DNA from 2 places in the Bacillus sp. NMTD17 genome. Region 1 is predicted to be linked to the other one. Evidence: riboswitches for the same ligand, from Rfam matches in the RefSeq annotation. Region 1 holds a riboswitch; the other holds the start of a gene.
The links. Region 1 has a riboswitch for lysine ahead of C6347_RS03825 (amino acid permease). Riboswitches for the same ligand answer to the same signal wherever they lie in the genome.
Positions count from the first base shown of each region.

Region 2: it holds a riboswitch for lysine, as region 1 does, so the genes downstream of both, C6347_RS14800 (aspartate kinase) here and C6347_RS03825 (amino acid permease) in region 1, are expected to answer to the same signal.

Region 1 covers NZ_PVRH01000001.1:743,653-752,307, reverse strand. Annotated here, with positions in the region: gene C6347_RS03825 (amino acid permease) at 1-1,112, opposite strand, end outside; lysine riboswitch at 1,305-1,483, opposite strand; gene sspJ (small acid-soluble spore protein SspJ) at 1,605-1,748, opposite strand; gene C6347_RS03810 (MarR family winged helix-turn-helix transcriptional regulator) at 1,831-2,259, opposite strand; gene C6347_RS03805 (metal-dependent hydrolase) at 2,431-2,922, shown strand; gene C6347_RS03800 (LTA synthase family protein) at 3,048-4,898, shown strand; gene modA (molybdate ABC transporter substrate-binding protein) at 5,050-5,826, shown strand; gene modB (molybdate ABC transporter permease subunit) at 5,826-6,491, shown strand; gene C6347_RS03785 (aldo/keto reductase) at 6,532-7,377, opposite strand; gene C6347_RS03780 (ROK family protein) at 7,447-8,316, opposite strand; gene C6347_RS03775 (Na+/H+ antiporter) at 8,380-8,655, opposite strand, start outside.
Region 2 covers NZ_PVRH01000005.1:105,679-114,333, reverse strand. Annotated here, with positions in the region: gene C6347_RS14800 (aspartate kinase) at 1-1,169, opposite strand, end outside; lysine riboswitch at 1,310-1,487, opposite strand; gene uvrC (excinuclease ABC subunit UvrC) at 1,551-3,323, opposite strand; gene trxA (thioredoxin) at 3,463-3,777, opposite strand; gene C6347_RS14785 (alpha-N-arabinofuranosidase) at 4,023-5,501, opposite strand; gene C6347_RS14780 (electron transfer flavoprotein subunit alpha/FixB family protein) at 5,577-6,554, opposite strand; gene C6347_RS14775 (electron transfer flavoprotein subunit beta/FixA family protein) at 6,599-7,372, opposite strand; gene C6347_RS14770 (enoyl-CoA hydratase) at 7,404-8,183, opposite strand; gene C6347_RS14765 (fatty acid metabolism transcriptional regulator FadR) at 8,210-8,655, opposite strand, start outside.

The DNA of each region.
Region 1 (8,655 bases):
ATCGTACGGGACATCACGGAGAAAATAAACAGTTGTGACATGATATTTGTAACCGTCAAAGCAAAAACAGGACTGCCTTTTTTGTTTGTTTTTGCAAATACTGCTGGGAAATCGCCAGCCTTTGCTGCTTGATACGGTACTTCTGAACCAAGTAAGATCCAGCCAAGCATCGAGCCAAATAAACAAATGATCGCAAGCAGTGCCATGACTATTCCGCCAGCCGGTCCAATAATGAGCTGAAGCACGTCAACGAATGGTTTATCTGAGCCTTGCAACTGATCATGCGGCAGGACGCCCATTGTAATCAATGTAATAATCATGTAGATGGAAAGTGCGATTAAAAGACCTGTAATCGTTGCACGTTTCACATCGCGCTGCGAGGATGCTCTCCCTGATAAAATCACAGCTGATTCGATGCCAATAAATGCCCATAGTGTGGAAATGGCCGCATGATGAATTTGGCCTCCAAGTCCGAGCACTCCTTCGCCTTCTGCTGCAACTGGGAAGTAATAATGTTCAAATAATGCCGTTTGGAATGCAAATAATCCCGCAACAATAAAAAGGACGAATCCAAGTACCTTTGAAAAGGTCGTAATAAAGTTTAATTTACTTGCAGCACTTAAGCTTGTAATTAAGATCGTATGTGTGCCCCAAAGAAGAATGGTACATACAATAAACGTTGTCAGCTGACCAAGTGTGATCGCTTCTTTTCCAAAGGTGAAAATCTCCGTCTTCACGGTGAGAATAGGGAAAAATGTCGTTAAATAACCGGCAAGACTCGTAATAATTGCGACATTACTAATCCAGCTTGCCACCCAATATCCCCAAACCATTGTAAAACCGGCCGCTTTCCCTTTTTTCGGATCGTTAAAAAGCGCTCTTGCATAACTTTGTGGTCCAGCCGTCAGCTGCGGCTTATGAATGGACAAATGCCCAAAAACAAGTGCAATCATCAGCACACCGCCACCTGTAACAAGCCATGCCATCGTCACACCTAAAGGACTGGCATGCTGGGCAAGTGTACTTGGCAGCATAAAGATGCCTGACCCTACCATATTTCCGACGACAAAAGCCGTCAATAACCAAAAACCCCATTTTTTTGTCTGTTCCATTTCCGTACCTCCGTTATATTCACTTCGGACCAGACCCGGCAGTATCTTCATTGATATATTCGTGAAGCAATGACTTGTATTCTTTATGTTCATCATGGGTCACTTTCTTAACAGCATACCCTTATCTTAGATACTCAGAACATAAAAAAAAGCCTGAACAACAGTCCATGCTTTTCAAAACATACACCTTGATCTCCGGATAGCCCTCCACGCTTCAAAGACGTGGCAGTCCTGCATTTATTCAATGCAGACCCAGCATAAAGAAAGTTGGAGCTCTCTCTACACTTCGGCGCTGATGCCTTTTTTCTCATGATCTTCGATTCCATCTCTCCCATGAGTGACTCATCATCCGCGCAACCTCTACCTCACTGAGACATAGCGTGAGGATTTCTATTCATTTTTACTACACGAAGGTTATCAAACATTCTCACATCTGTCAAAGGGAAAAACATAGAAAAAAGGCAGAGAATCATTTCTCTGCCTATTACCTGCTTATTGATCGTTGTTTTTCTTCTTTTGTACAGCTTCCTGAAGCGGATCGCCTGCTAGCTCTTTGCTTGCTTCTTCTAACAGCTGATCAACCTGCTTGTGGTCTTGCTCGCTTTTCGCCTTTTTATCCTTTTGGAAAAATGACATCGCTGTTTCCTCCCTTTTCATAAAATGCGGTTGCCTGTTTAATTTGTGCTACAGTGCGCCTCATTATACAAGGTGGAAAGGCTCAATCATCATGGAAGGTCTGTCTCATTTTTTGCAAATACGTCAAAAAGGTCTTTAAGTCTTCCTTTGTGAAGTCTGACATCATATGCTGAATCACCTTTCCGAAAAGACGTGTATGCTTTTCATAAATCGCTACCCCTTTTTCCGTAGCTTCTAACCGGACTAGCGTGGGGTCGTCTTTGTCACGTTCTCTCTGAATATAGCCCTGCTCACATAATTTATTGAGTGCAATGGAGGCTGCACCTGGGTTTAAGGAGAGTCTTTGTTTCAGCTCTTCGGCATGTGATACTTTGCCTTGTATCAAAATAGAAAGAGCATATATCTGCGGTGGCGTGATGTCTTTTTCTAACTCAAGTAACTTGCGGTTTAATTTACGGCTGACTTCATAATGTACGAGAACAATTTCTTTTAAAATGTCTGCATTACTCATCCGAATCGCATCCTTATCGTTAGTATCAACATGACTTCCCCCTTATTATAGAATGTTTTTCCAATCAGCCAACCCTTTTGTCCTCTTTTTCTTTAGAAATAAGCCTTGCTGAATGAATTCACCCTTGATATAGTGAGTACTTGAACAAAAGATAGAACAGGAGTACGCATCATGACAGGAAAAACACACATTATGGGCGGAATCGCCGCCTCAACGGCCGTCGCCTACTACTACGGACTCGACCCAGTCATCATGGCTGCAGCTGGATCAGCAGGTGCTCTGATCCCCGATCTTTGCCATACAAAAAGTAAAATCGGCAGAAAATTCCCGTTGCTCTCGACACTAATCAGCAGCGTGTTCGGTCATCGCACGTTTACACACAGTTTATTATTTCTGCTGATCATTTATTTTCTCGCGACAACATACATTCCAAATGACAGCTTAAGTACCGGTTTACTCGTTGGAATGGCGAGCCACCTTATCCTTGATGCTGGAACAGTGAACGGCATTAAATTTTTATTTCCAGCTTCCATTAAAGTGCGTCTCCCCTTCTATGTCAAAACAGGCAGCACAGGAGAACAAGTCGTACTAGCTGCTCTCACCGTCGTCACCTGCTATTACATCGCCGTCATCTGCGGCATATCCATCCCAATCCAGTTCTAACAGAATAAAAAAAGAGTTTTGCGAAAAAGACAGGATATGAATTGATCATTCCTCATTTTTTTAGTAGGTTTAAGATAAGTGTTTTTGCCTTGCAGCTGAATACAGAATGGTGAGGAGATACATAAATGAAAGCGTTTTTCAAAAATCACTGGTTTTTAGTGTATTCCATCCTTTTCATGTGGATGAAAACATACATCATTTATCAATTCGGATTTCACATACGAACGGCCAATCTGTTTCATGAATGGCTGCTTTTGATCAATCCACTTAGCTTTTTGCTCCCTTTGTTTGGGATTGCTCTTTTTTTAAATGAAACCAACCAAAAGGTTTTTTTATTGACCGCAAATTTTATTCTAACGGCGATTCTCATCTCGAATACGATCTTTTATGGTTTTTATATTGATTTCATTACCATTCCCGTGTTATTCCAAGCGAAGAACATGGGAGATATGGGCAGCAGTATGACGGAATTATTCCACCCGCTCTTTGTGCTGATGCTCATTGATTTTGTGGTACTGGCATGGCTGCTCAAGCGCAAACCATTAGCCCCAAAAGCGTCATTCAAGACGATCAAAACGTATTATGCGGTCTGCTGCAGCTTCTTATTGTTTCATGTCAGCTCAGCTATGATGGATCACCCTCGATTTCTGACAAGCTCTTATGATCGTGAAGTCATTGTCAGAAACCTCGGGCTTTTCCAATTTCATCTGTATGACGGTGCTGCCCAAACGGCACGCATTGGACAAAAGGCCTTTGCAGATGAAGATACGCTTTCTACTGTAGCAAACTACACAAAGGCTGATTACAGCGCACCAAACGAAGAGTATTTTGGACTTGCTAAAGGCAAGAACGTTGTGTTCATTTCACTTGAATCGACGCAGCAATTTGTCATGAATCAAAAGGTGAATGGACAATCCATCACTCCCTTTTTAAATCAACTGGCTAAAAAGAGTTTTTATTTTGATGAATTTTATCAGCAGACAGAGCAGGGGAAGACGTCGGATTCAGAGTTTATTGTCGCTAATTCCCTCTACCCTTCTAGCAGCGGCGCTGTCTTTTTCACAGCGAGTGACAACGAATATGACACGTTATACAAGCAGTTGAAAAAGGAAAACTATCAATCCGTCCAATTTCATGCGAATAATAAAACGTTTTGGAATCGTGATGTGATGTATGAATCGCTTGGAATTGATCGTTTTTATGATGTCGATTCATATCATGTCAATGAACGGAATTCAACTGGCTGGGGCTTAAAAGATATCGACTTCTTTGATCAATCCATTGATCATTTAAAAAAGTTGAAGCAGCCTTATTACAGCACATTCATTACACTGACCAATCATTTTCCATTTGAAATTGACCCGAAGGATCAGTTTATTGATGAATATGATTCGTCCAGTACCATTTTAAACCGCTATGTGACGACCGTCCGCTATCAAGATGAAGCGGTTAAAATGTTTTTTGACCGTATGAAAGAAGAAGGATTGTATAACAATACGATGTTTGTCCTCATGGGTGACCACTATGGCATCTCAGAGGCACATCATGAGGCAATGGCACAGCTGCTCAATAAAGAGGAAATCACGCCGTTTGATGCGGTCAAACTGCAGCGGGTACCCTTTTTGATTTACATTCCAGGTGTCACGGATCAAGCACCGCAGACCATTTCTGAAACAGCTGGTCAAATGGACGTAAAGCCGACACTTCTTCACTTACTTGGGATTGAAACGAAGGATGCCATTCAATTCGGCAATGATTTATTTTCAAATGAACGTACGCCTTTCGCTGTACTGAGAAACGGGAACTTTATTACAGATGATTATCTCTATACAAAGAACACCTGCTATGATCAAAAAACAAAAGAACCTGTTGAACAGGATGAGGTGTGTCAGCCTTATATCGAAAAAGCCAATAAAGAGCTTTCCTTATCAGACAAAGTGATCAATGGGAATTTGCTGCGTTTTTATCAGAAGTAAACAGGATAAAACGATCCCTTTTATCTTCACGCTGAAAGTCGCCATTTGGCGGCTTTTTCTTTTCTCTTTTTACTGAAAGCCTATGAATGCTCAAATAAGTTTGCTTATAATAAAGGGAACCACATGATATTGAATGATAAGAGGTGTGAACATGAAGTATACATTCTTAGCCTTCATCTCCATATGTTTGCTCCTGAGTGGATGCCAAACAGAGATGATGCCATCTAATTCGAATAAAAAAACAGAGCTTGTGATTTCAGCAGCGGCAAGTCTTCAGGATGCACTAAAGGAAATTGAAGCCTCCTTTCACAAGCAACATCCGAATGTGACATTAACGAATAACTTCGGGTCATCCGGCGCATTGAAGCAGCAAATCGCTCAAGGAGCAAAAGCGGATCTTTTTTTCTCAGCAGCTGAGGAGCCATTCGATGAACTTGTTCAATCTGGAGACATTGATCAAGATTATATCAAGGACGCTATACAAAACGAGCTAGTCCTTATTGTGCCAAAAGATGGCTCTTCCTCTATTAAAAGCTTTCAAGACGTCCGGCACGTAAAAGGAAAGATTGCTCTTGGCACACCTGAATCGGTTCCTGCTGGTACATATGGCAAAGAGATCTTCACACAACTGAACATATGGGACCAAGTGAAAAAGAATGCTGTCTACGGCAAGGATGTGCGGCAAGTCCTAAGCTACGTCGAAACAGGAAATGTAGAAGCAGGTGTTGTGTATAAAACAGACGCCCTCGTTTCCAAAAAAGTAAAGATTGCAGCTGAGGCAAATCCGGACATGCACTCCCCGATTATGTATCCAGTAGGGATTGTAAAAGGGACAGAACATCTAACGGAAGCCAAGGTCTTTTTTCAATTTCTTCAATCTGATAAAGCCAAATCCATTTTTAAGAAATACGGCTTTCAAGTGTCGTAATGGCTATGCTGACTGAAGAATTTCTATCACCCATTTGGCTGTCCATTCAAGTGGCCATCGTCAGCGGACTGTTGGCCACTGTTTTTGGCACAACGGTCGGCTTTTGGATGACGCGAACAACTTTTAAAGGGAAAATGATTGTGGAAACGTTCCTGATGATGCCGCTCGTTCTCCCACCAACAGTCGTTGGCTTTTTATTGCTCGTCGTATTCGGAAAACATAGTGTAATAGGGGGCGCGATTGAATGGATCTTCCATCAGCCGGTCATTTTCACATGGTGGGCGGCGGTCATTGCTTCGACAGTCGTGGCATTTCCGCTCATGTATCAATCAGCAAAGGCGGGCTTTTCTACAATTGAGTCAGATATTGAAGGGGCTGCAAAAGTTGATGGTGCTCATTCATTCCAAGTCTTTGCCTATATTACGGTACCTCTTGCCCTGCCTTCCCTCTTGTCTGGCAGCGTCCTCAGCTTTGCGAGAGCCCTAGGAGAATTCGGAGCGACCTTAATGTTTGCCGGCAACATCCCAGGAAAAACTCAAACACTCCCAACCGCTATCTATGTGGCGATTGACTCTGGACGAATGGAACTTGCTTGGGCCTGGACGATTTGTATTGTGATCTTATCTTTTATTATGCTTTTGGCTGTGCGCAGAAGCAGTACATAAAAAATCCCCTTTCTCATATGAGAAAGAGGATTTTTTTCATTTATTCAAACCCAACCGTCATCGTCTCTGGATTCGAGCCGACGCGCTCGTTATTGTTTAACGCATCGATTTTTTCCATGTCTTCTTTGGATAGTTCGAAATCAAAAATATCTGCATTTTGTTTAATGCGTTCTTCGTTGATTGATTTAGGAATCGTCACGACGCCGCTTTGCAGATCCCAGCGCAAGATGACTTGCGCAACAGATTTGTTGTAGCGTGCAGCAATGTCCTTCAATACGTCATGATCTAATAGCTTTCCTTGCATCAGCGGAGACCACGCTTCAATTTGAATGCCTTTTTCTTTTGCGTATTGACGCAGTTCGACAAGTGTCAGTTTCGGATGAAATTCAACTTGGTTCACGGCTGGAACAACCTCAGCATCTTTTAACAGCTCTTCTAAATGCTGAATGTAGAAGTTGCTGACGCCAATGGCTCTCACTTTCCCATCCTTGTAAAGCGTCTCAAGCGCACGCCATGTGTCTTTAAATGTATCTGCATTTGGGCCAGGCCAATGAATCAAATAGAGGTCTAAGTAATCAAGACCTAATCGATTCAAGCTTGCGTCAAACGCAGCCAGCGCTTTGTCATAGCCTTGATCCGTGTTCCATACTTTAGACGTAATGAACAAGTCTTCTCGTTTCACGCCAGATTCTTTAATCGCTTTGCCTACGCCTGTCTCATTTTTATAAACGGCAGCCGTATCAATACTGCGGTATCCGTTTCGTATGGCTGCTTTTACGGCATCTACCACTTGATTGCCGTCCTCCACTTTGAATACACCTAAACCAAACCAAGGCATTTCCACTCCGTTATTCAGTGTTACGGTATCATTCAAGCTTTTGACCATTTTAACAACCACCTTTTTCATAGATTCCATCTTTTTCATTATCTCACGTTGTCCATTAAAACTCTATTATCAGGCGTTTTTCTTCGCTTCGATGGCTAACAGCAAAGCACCTGTCATGCCGGCCTTGTCCTCAAGTCCAGGAGAGACAATGTATGTATCAAGCGGCGGCAGGTCTACATAATCATTGAGATAAGCAGCAAGCTTCTCTCGAATCAGTGGAAACAGCTGCTTTTGCTTCATGACACCCCCGCCCATCATGATGCGCTCTGGGCTTAAAATGAGCGAGTACTGCATCAGCGCCTGAGCCAAATAATCAGCTTCAAGTGCCCAAACTGATTCTTCCTCCGTGAGCTCTTTGGCAGATTTCCCCCACCTTTTCTCAATCGCTGGGCCAGCTGCCAGTCCTTCTAAACACGTCCCATGCGCTGGGCAGACTCCTTCAAACGGGTCTGATTCATGCTGCCTGACAAGGATGTGCCCCATCTCTGGGTGCGAATGACCGTGAAGAAGTTCGTTTTTTACAACAGCGCCAGCACCGATACCCGTACCGACCGTGATATACATACAGCTTTTCAGCCCTTTGGCTGCTCCTTTTGTTAATTCACCTAAGGCTGCCGCATTAACATCTGTTGTAAAGGATACTGGGACCCGTAATTGCTTCTCTAGTTCTGGAATGAACGGGTAATGCTTCCACTCTACTTTCGGCGTGTTCATGATATAACCGTAAGAAGGATCGTCTTTTTGAACACAGATTGGTCCAAAGGAGCCGACCCCTAATGCTTCAATGTCATGCTGCTCGAAAAATGGAATGAGCTTTTGTAATGTTTTTTCTGGGTGCTCTGTTGGAATCGTCATTTCCTCGAGAATGTCCCCATGCTCATTGCCGATTGCACAACAAAACTTTGTACCGCCAGCTTCAATTGCTCCATAATACGCCATCATTGATCTCCCCCTGCTTGTTCTCTTTCTTCATCATAAAACATAGGGGAGAAGATCACAACATTACGTATTGGTCAGGAGAACAGCTTCCATGTCATTGATATACTCCCTTAAATGATGGGCAATGTCACGATTGATTTCACCATCTTCATACAGAGTTTGAATTTCATTTCGTATTGTCTGTACAGCTTGGAAGTTAAGCTCTTTTTTCTTCCGGTCAAATGAACGGTCTTTTTGCTGAAAGAAGCTTGGACCGTGTTCACATCGATAAATGACTTGGTTGTAAAAACCAATCACTTGATGACACGTTTGTTTATTTTCATCGGTCATATGCTGTTT
Region 2 (8,655 bases), on a different contig from region 1:
ACCATATCATCTCGTCCAACCACTGTTGAGACTTTGATTTCAGACGTACTGACCATTTTCACTTGTATGTCTTTTTCCGCTAACACAGCGAACATTTCAGCGGCTACTCCTGGATTTGAGACCATACCAGATCCAACGATAGATACTTTGGCTAATTTACTTTCTGTCTCGATCTGCTCGTAGCCAAGCGCTCCTTTATACTCTTCTAATACTTCAACTGTTTTGGACAAATCATCCGTTTTCACAGAGAAAGAGATGGACGTCTGATTGGTGCTTGTGACGGACTGAATGATGATATCGACATTGATATTTTGCTTCGCAAGCGTCGTAAAGATGGTCGACAATGTGGTGAGACCGCTTGAAAGACCGCACACCGTCACGCGTGTAATCTGATCCTCAAATGCAATGCCTCTGACGACTAAATTTTGTTCCATGGATGATTCCTCCTCAATTAACGTACCCGATTCATTTTCAATACTAGAACGGACTTCTAGTGGGACTTGATAATTTTTTGCAAATTCAACAGCTCTCGGATGCAAGACGCCAGCTCCTAAATTAGCCAGTTCGAGCATCTCATCGTATGAAATACCTGCAAGTTTCCGCGCGGATGGTACATAACGCGGATCTGTCGTAAACACTCCTGGTACATCTGTGTAAATATCACATTTATCAGCCTTTAATGCGGCAGCAAGTGCCACAGCCGTTGTATCTGATCCACCGCGTCCAAGTGTTGTGATATGTAAGTCATCTGCAATTCCTTGGAAGCCAGCTACAACAACGACTTTTCCCGCACTTAATTCCTCTTTTATTCTTGATTCATCAATATCCACGATTCTTGCGTTACCATGTACTTGCTCTGTTTTCATACCAGCCTGCCAGCCTGTAAAGGAAATGGCATCATAGCCTTTTGCTTGCAGCGCCATCGTTAATAAGGAAATGGTCACTTGCTCTCCAGTTGCGAGCAGCATATCCATTTCTCTTTTGCTTGGATGATCTGTGAGTTCTTTCGCTAGGTCTACTAGAACATCCGTAGATTTGCCCATTGCCGACACAACCACAACCACATCATGTCCGGCCTCGCGTTCAGCGATGACTCTCTCTGCGGCATTGCGAATTTTTTCTGTTGATCCAACGGACGTTCCGCCAAATTTTTGTACAATTAGTCCCATGTCTACCACCCTTTTTCAAAAGATCACGTGTGAGAGAAGAGGCAAGAAGCGGCTTTGGAGACTGTCTGCTCACTGCAAATAAAAAAGCAATGAGAGAACAGATCTCCCATTGCTTTAAAATCATCATTAAACGATGCAAACAATGAGATAGCCCTCCAAGAAATACATTCTTGACAGCCCTACATTTCTTCAATGTACAGCCAGCGAATAAAATGAGTGGATTTTATTCACTTCGGCGACGCTCCCCTTTCAGCCCTCTTCCTAGATCCCATCGATCTCTGAAGGCTTACTCTTGAAGTTCGCACCTCTATCTTCAACAAACAACACGTTCATTTATTAAATTTAGTCACAAGCTTAACAGACTTTTGGAAAAAGTACAATCTATTTTTTTAATGCTTCCCTTAAAAGTTCGGCCGTCTGTTTCGGGATGCCAGCCTCCTGAAAGTCTTGGATAGAGGCTTCTTTCATCTTTTTCACAGAGCCAAAATGTTTAAGAAGCTGTTTTTTACGCTTTTCTCCGATACCTGGCACATCGTCTAAAATAGATTGAAATGCATTTTTTCCTCGCAGCTGCCTGTGAAAGCTAATAGCGAACCGGTGCACTTCATCTTGAATGCGCTGCAATAAATAGAAGGCCTGGCTATTCCGCTCCAGCGCAACAATTTCCAGTGTATCTCCTATCATCAGATTCGAAGTCCGGTGCTTTTCATCTTTCACTAGACCTGCCACTGGGACAGACAGATTCAATTCATTTTCAAGCACATCTATCGCTGCATTGATCTGTCCCTTTCCTCCGTCAATTAAAATTAAATCTGGCAGCGGCAGCTCATCCTTTAACACGCGGGTATATCGCCTTCTAATGACTTCACGCATCGATGCATAATCATCTGGCCCTGTGACGGTTTTAATTTTGTATTTTCGGTATTCCTTTTTATACGGCTTCCCGTCCTGAAAGACGACCATGGCAGAAACCGGGTCTGCACCTTGAATATTCGAGTTATCAAATGCTTCAATCCGGTACGGCATATAAATATTTAGTGCATCCCCAAGCTGCTTCACCGCACCAATGGACCGCTCTTCATCACGCTCAATGAGCGAAAATTTTTCTTTTAAGGCGATTTTGGCATTTTGATGGGCAAGTAAAAGCAAATCCTTTTTCTTTCCTTTTTTCGGCTGATGAACGTTCGTCTCGAGCAATTGTTCAATCATCTCTTGATCTACGCTGTCTGGCACCAAAATTTCCTTCGGCAGAAAGTGATTGTTCTTTGCATAAAATTGCCCCATAAACGTGAGGAACTCTTCCTCAGGGTCTTGATACATAGGAAATAGGCTGACATCGCGTTCAATCAATTTCCCCTGCCTGATGAAGAAGACCTGGACACACATCCAGCCCTTGTCATAGGCATATGCAAAGACATCTCGATCTGATAAATCGCTCATCGTCATTTTCTGCTTTTCCATCGTTGAGTCGATGTAAGCGATTTGGTCTCTCAGTTCTTTTGCCCGTTCAAACTCTAATTGTTCGGCGGCTTCCTGCATCTTTTCGTTTAGTTCTTTTTTGATTTGCTGATGCCCTCCGTTTAGAAACCTTGTGATTTCGTCCACGAGCTGCTTATTCGTTTCTTGAGAAATGTCATATACGCACGGCGCGAGACATTGTCCAAGATGATAATATAGACAGACGCGATCAGGAAGGGTTGCACATTTTCTCAGTGGATATAAACGGTCGAGCAGCTTCTTCGTTTCTCTGGCTGCTTGTACGTTCGGGTATGGTCCGAAATATTTCCCTTTGTCCTTTTTCACATTGCGGGTGACGATCAGCTTAGGATGCCGTTCATTCGTAATTTTAATAAAAGGATACGTTTTGTCATCCTTAAGCATGACGTTGTATTTTGGGTCGTATTTTTTGATTAAATTTAGCTCTAAAATGAGTGCCTCGATATTAGAAGAGGTGACAATGTATTCAAAGTCCTCAATTTCACTGACAAGCCGCTGCGTTTTGGCGTCATGAGATCCCGTGAAATAAGAGCGCACTCTATTTTTTAAGACCTTTGCCTTTCCCACATAAATGACTGTATTTTGTCGATCTTTCATTAAGTAGCAGCCTGGTTGATCTGGCAAGACCGATAGCTTTTCTTTGATCAGTTTGTTCATATTTTCATCCGTCCTTGTTTTCCTCTTTCACTCCTTCTAGTGTATCACGAACATTTGTTTTATACCATGTTGAAAGAAAAGCGGCTCTCGTCTTTACGAGAACCGCTTCATTGAGTATGCCGCTCGGGCATAGACAGGTTTATAGATGTTTGTTGACAAGTTCAGCAAGTGCTTCTTTTGGTTTGAAACCAACAGATGTTTCTACCACTTCACCGTCTTTTAAAACAAGAAGTGTTGGGATACTCATCACGCCGTATTTACCAGCAGTTTCTTGGTTATCGTCTACATCAATTTTTACAATTTTCATTTTGTCGCCCATTTCTTGATCAAGTTCTTCAAGAACTGGAGCAATCATTTTACATGGTCCGCACCATGGTGCCCAAAAGTCCGCAAGAACAACACCTTCTGCAGTTTCTTGTGAAAATGTTGCGTCAGTCGCTTTTACGATTGCCATTATTCATTCCTCCAATGTAAATTATGCTTTTTAGTATAGCATCTACCAATGTGACTTGCGAATGAAATGCTTACGAATCATTTTTTATGAAATGAATTAAAAAACAAACCGTACAATCGCACCAATGACAACAATTGCACCGATAATCATGAGAATCGTTCTAAGCATATAAATAACTCCCTTTCCGCTTCATTTACAATGTATGATGCCCCAACATCCTGCTCATCAAACATCTAAATATGCGATCAAGCCAGATCGACCGTGATCATCACCACCGACATTGGCGGCAGATCTATGGTCAATTCACCGGGTTTTACAGCAAATTGCTGAAACTCTGCTGGCTGGACAGCATGAGGATCGTCAAATGTGTTGTGCGCATTCATGCGGTCCGCTGTCAGCACGCGGCCCGTGACTTTCGTTTGAGCATCCAAACCTTCAATGGCAAGGGATACTTCGTTTTGTTCATGCGGATTCAGGTGACAGAAGCTAATATGCATCTTATCTGACGAACGCGAAGCTGACACACTAACCTGAGGTATTTTTTCTCCTCTGCGTTCATAAGGCGTTGACACAAACTCCACTTCAAGTGCTTCTTCCTCTTGATGCACTTGAAACATGTGAAACACATGATACGTAGGCGTTAGGAGCATCTTTTCGTCTTCCGTTAACACCATTGCTTGCAGAACATTGACCGTCTGGGCAATATTCGCCATATGAATCCGCTGGCAATGACGATGAAATATATGAAAATGCAGAGCACAAACAAGGGCGTCTCTTAGTGTGTTCTGCTGATACAAAAACCCAGGATTTGTCCCTGGCTCTGGGTCATACCATGTTCCCCATTCATCAATAATCATCCCGATTCGCTTGTCTGGATCATAACGATCCATGATCTCTCCATGATCCACGACAAGCCGTTCCATCTCATAGGCTTTTTTCAACGTGATAAACCATTCATCCTCATCAAATTCAGTCGCTGACCCTTTTTTCTCCCATGTACCGGGTACAGTGTAGTAATGCAAACTGAGTCCATCCATCCAAGGTGCGGCCCGCTCCATTAATACTTTTGTCCAATTCACGTCATTTGAATTTGCGCCGCACGCGATTTTGTATATCGTCTGACCCGCAAACTCTCTCACATACGTTTGATAACGTTTATATAAATCAGCATAGTATTCAGGCGTCATATTCCCGCCGCAGCCCCAGCTTTCATTGCCTACACCAACATAGGTCAGCTTCCAAGGTTCTTGTTTTCCATTTTGAATACGCCAATCAGACATAGGTGTTCCCTTTGGAAATGTAATATACTCGACCCATTCTGCTAATTCTTGAACAGACCCGCTTCCCACATTCCCGCAAATATAAGGCTCACATTCAAGCAGCTCACACAATTTCATAAATTCATGCGTACCAAATGCATTGGATTCAACCGTGCCGCCCCAATGAGTGTTCACCATCGGTTTTCGTTCACTGAGATCACCTACACCATTTGCCCAATGATACTCGTCTGCGAAGCAACCGCCTGGCCACCTAAGCACCGGAATATGTAATGCTTGAAGAGCCTTTAGCACATCCGTACGAATCCCCTCAATATGATCAATCGCTGAATCTTTTCCTACCCAAATCCCGTCATAAATCCCTCTTCCTAAATGCTCTTGAAAGTGTCCATAGATGTGTTTAGAAATACGTCCGATCACGTCATTGACTTTTACTGTCCCCTTCACTTGTCAACCGCTCCTTTGTTTATTGATTACATACAAAAAAACCCAGAATACCTAGGCATTCTGAGTGTATGAGCGTTACGAGTGGATATTCATCTTTTTTAACTCTTCATTCAAAAGCGGTACCACTTCAAACAAATCACCGACGATTCCATAATCGGCAATTTTGAAGATCTCGGCTTCTGGGTCTTTGTTAATCGCCACAATGACTTTACTGTTAGACATTCCGGCTAAATGCTGAATCGCCCCTGATATCCCGCACGCAATATAGAGATCAGGTGTGACGACCTTACCTGTTTGCCCAATTTGCAGGGCATAATCACAGTAGTCTGCATCACAGGCGCCACGCGAGGCACCGACTGCTGCGCCCAGCGTTTCGGCGAGTTCATTCAGTGGTTCAAACCCTTCCTTGCTCTTGACCCCGCGTCCCCCGGCGACGATGACCTTTGCTTCAGATAAATCTACACCTTCTGACGTTTTTTTAATGACTTCCTTCACAATCGTTCGCAGGTTCTGAATATCGACAGAAACCGGTGTAATTTCTCCGCTTCGTGAGGCATCCCGCTCAAGAGGTGCCACGTTGTTTGGCCGTATGGTCGCCAAAAGCAGACGATCTGTTGAAATCACTTTTTCGAAGGCTTTACCAGAGTAAATCGGTCTAGTGAAAACGAGGTGTTCTCCGGTAACGCTTACATCAATCGCATCTGAAATTAGGCCAGTCTGCAAGCGTGCAGCTATTTTCGGCGACAAGTCTTTTCCGATAGACGTATGGCCAAAGAGTACGGCATCTGGGTCAACCTGATCTAATATCGCTTGAAGCGCCTGCGCAAAACCATCTGATGTATAGTATGAAAGGTGCGGATGCTCCACAATCATGACATGATCCGCTCCATAGTAAAGCAGTTCATTCGCTAGGTCTTTGACGTCTTCCCCTATTAACACGCCAATGACTTCACCGCCATCTGCCACTTGATGAGCGGCAGCAATGGCTTCAAATGTCACATTTCTTAATTTACCGTCACGACTTTCTCCAAGTACAACAACTTTTTTACTCATCTTTCAAGTTCCCCCTTGTTCTCGTGATATCGTAAAGCGGATGTTTAGATGACCTTTGCTTCGTTTCTTAGTAGATCTGTCAGTTCTTTGACTTGATCCTGAAGCTCACCGCTGAGCACCTTGCCACCCTCTTTTTTCTCCGGTAAGAAACGTTCAATTGTTTTGATTTTATATGGCACATCGTCTTCATCAAGATCTAAATCATCAAGTTCCACTTCTTCTAAAGGCTTTTTCTTTGCCTTCATAATGCCTGGTAATGATGGATAGCGAGGCTCATTGAGTCCTTGCTGGGCAGTGACGACAAGCGGGAGCTCGGCAGAAATGACTTCCACGTCACCTTCCGCATCTCGTTCAATCGAAGCAGAGCCTCCGTCAATTTGAATACTTGTAATCGTTGTGACATATGAAAAGCCAAGTAATTCAGCAAGACGCGGGGCAACCTGTCCAGAGCCCCCGTCAATTGCCACATTCCCTGCTAAAATTAAGGAAGCCTCTTTGTCTTTTAAATAGTGGTAAAGAATCGTAGAAGCTGAATATTGATCCCACTCTTCTAAGTCGTCTTCCACATTTAATAAAACGGCTTGATCGCAGCCCATAGCGAGCGCTGTTCTCAGCTGCTTCTCCGCATCCTCACTGCCAACTGTCACAACGGTCACTTCTCCCCCGTGCTCGTCACGAAGCTGGATGGCTTCTTCTATGGCGTACTCGTCATAAGGATTAATAATGAACTCTGCTCCATCTTCTTGAATTGCACCAGACTGAATGGAAATCTTCTCTTCCGTGTCAAACGTACGCTTCATCAAAACAAATATATTCATCCATTTCTCCCCCTTGTGTCGTTCTAATCCCTTATTCCCCTTTAAAATTCGGTTTGCGCTTTTCGATAAAGGCTTGGATACCTTCTTTAGCATCATTCGATTGGAAAATCTCACCGAACTTTTTGGCTTCCAGTTTCATTCCGCCATCATATGAATACAATTTTGTTGCGTTCAATAAATCCAGCACATACTCGAGTGATTTTGGGCTTTTCGTTGCAAATTTTGCCGCAAGTGTTTTGGCTTCTTCAAGCGCCTCTTCCTCTGTTTCTGCCAGCTTTGAAACAAGTCCGCAGGCGAATGCTTCTTCACCTGTAATCGGTTCAGCTGTACCCATCATTTCCAGAGCTTTAGCCGAACCAACATAGCGCGGCAGGCGCTGCGTGCCGCCGAATCCTGGAATGATGCCGAGGTTTAGTTCCGGCAGTCCAAGCTTCGCATCTTTTGTTGCGATTCGGATATCACAAGACATTGCAAGCTCAAGGCCCCCGCCTAATGCAGCTCCGTGAATCGAGGCAATGACTGGTTTTGGACATTGCTCAATCCGTTCAAAGACCTGCTGCCCTCTGTCTGCAAGGCTTGAATAGTCAGACTCTTCCTGTAACGTCGTAAATTCCTTAATATCAGCACCTGCTGAGAAAAATCTACCTTCTCCGTGGATCACAATGGCTCTTACTTCTTCATTTTGTTCGAGCTGGTCAAACATGTCATTTAGCTCGGTGAGCAGCTGAGAAGATAAGGCGTTTGCTGGTGGATGCTGAATCGTAATAAGTGCTGTCTGTCCTTCATGATGTAAGGTGAGTATCTTTTCCATGTCAATCATCCTTTTTCAAAATGTCTTTAAGATTGATGTATTCCGTTTAAGAGTAGATCACGTACGTTTTCTGCGAGTGCAGGAAGATCATATTTTTGATCATTCATGACCCATGTTGTAGCGGTCTCATCAATCGTCCCAAATACCATTTGTCTCGCTAAGCGGACATCTAGATTTTGTCTAAATTCTCCTGTTTTCTTTCCTTCTGCTAAAATCGACTCGAGCATATTTAAATACCCTTTCAGCACCTCATTGATTTTTTGCCGCAGCTCAAGGTTTGACTGCCTGAGTTCGAGCTGTGTCACAAGAGCCAAATGATGATTTTGCGCAAGCATACGAAAATGCTCCTCAATGAGCAGTAAAAGCTTTTCTTTCGCCGACGGTTTCTTTTGAATATCTGTTTCCATCCGTTCGATGAATTGTCCCATTTTTTCTTTGAACAATGAGATCAAAATATCCTCTTTATTTTTGA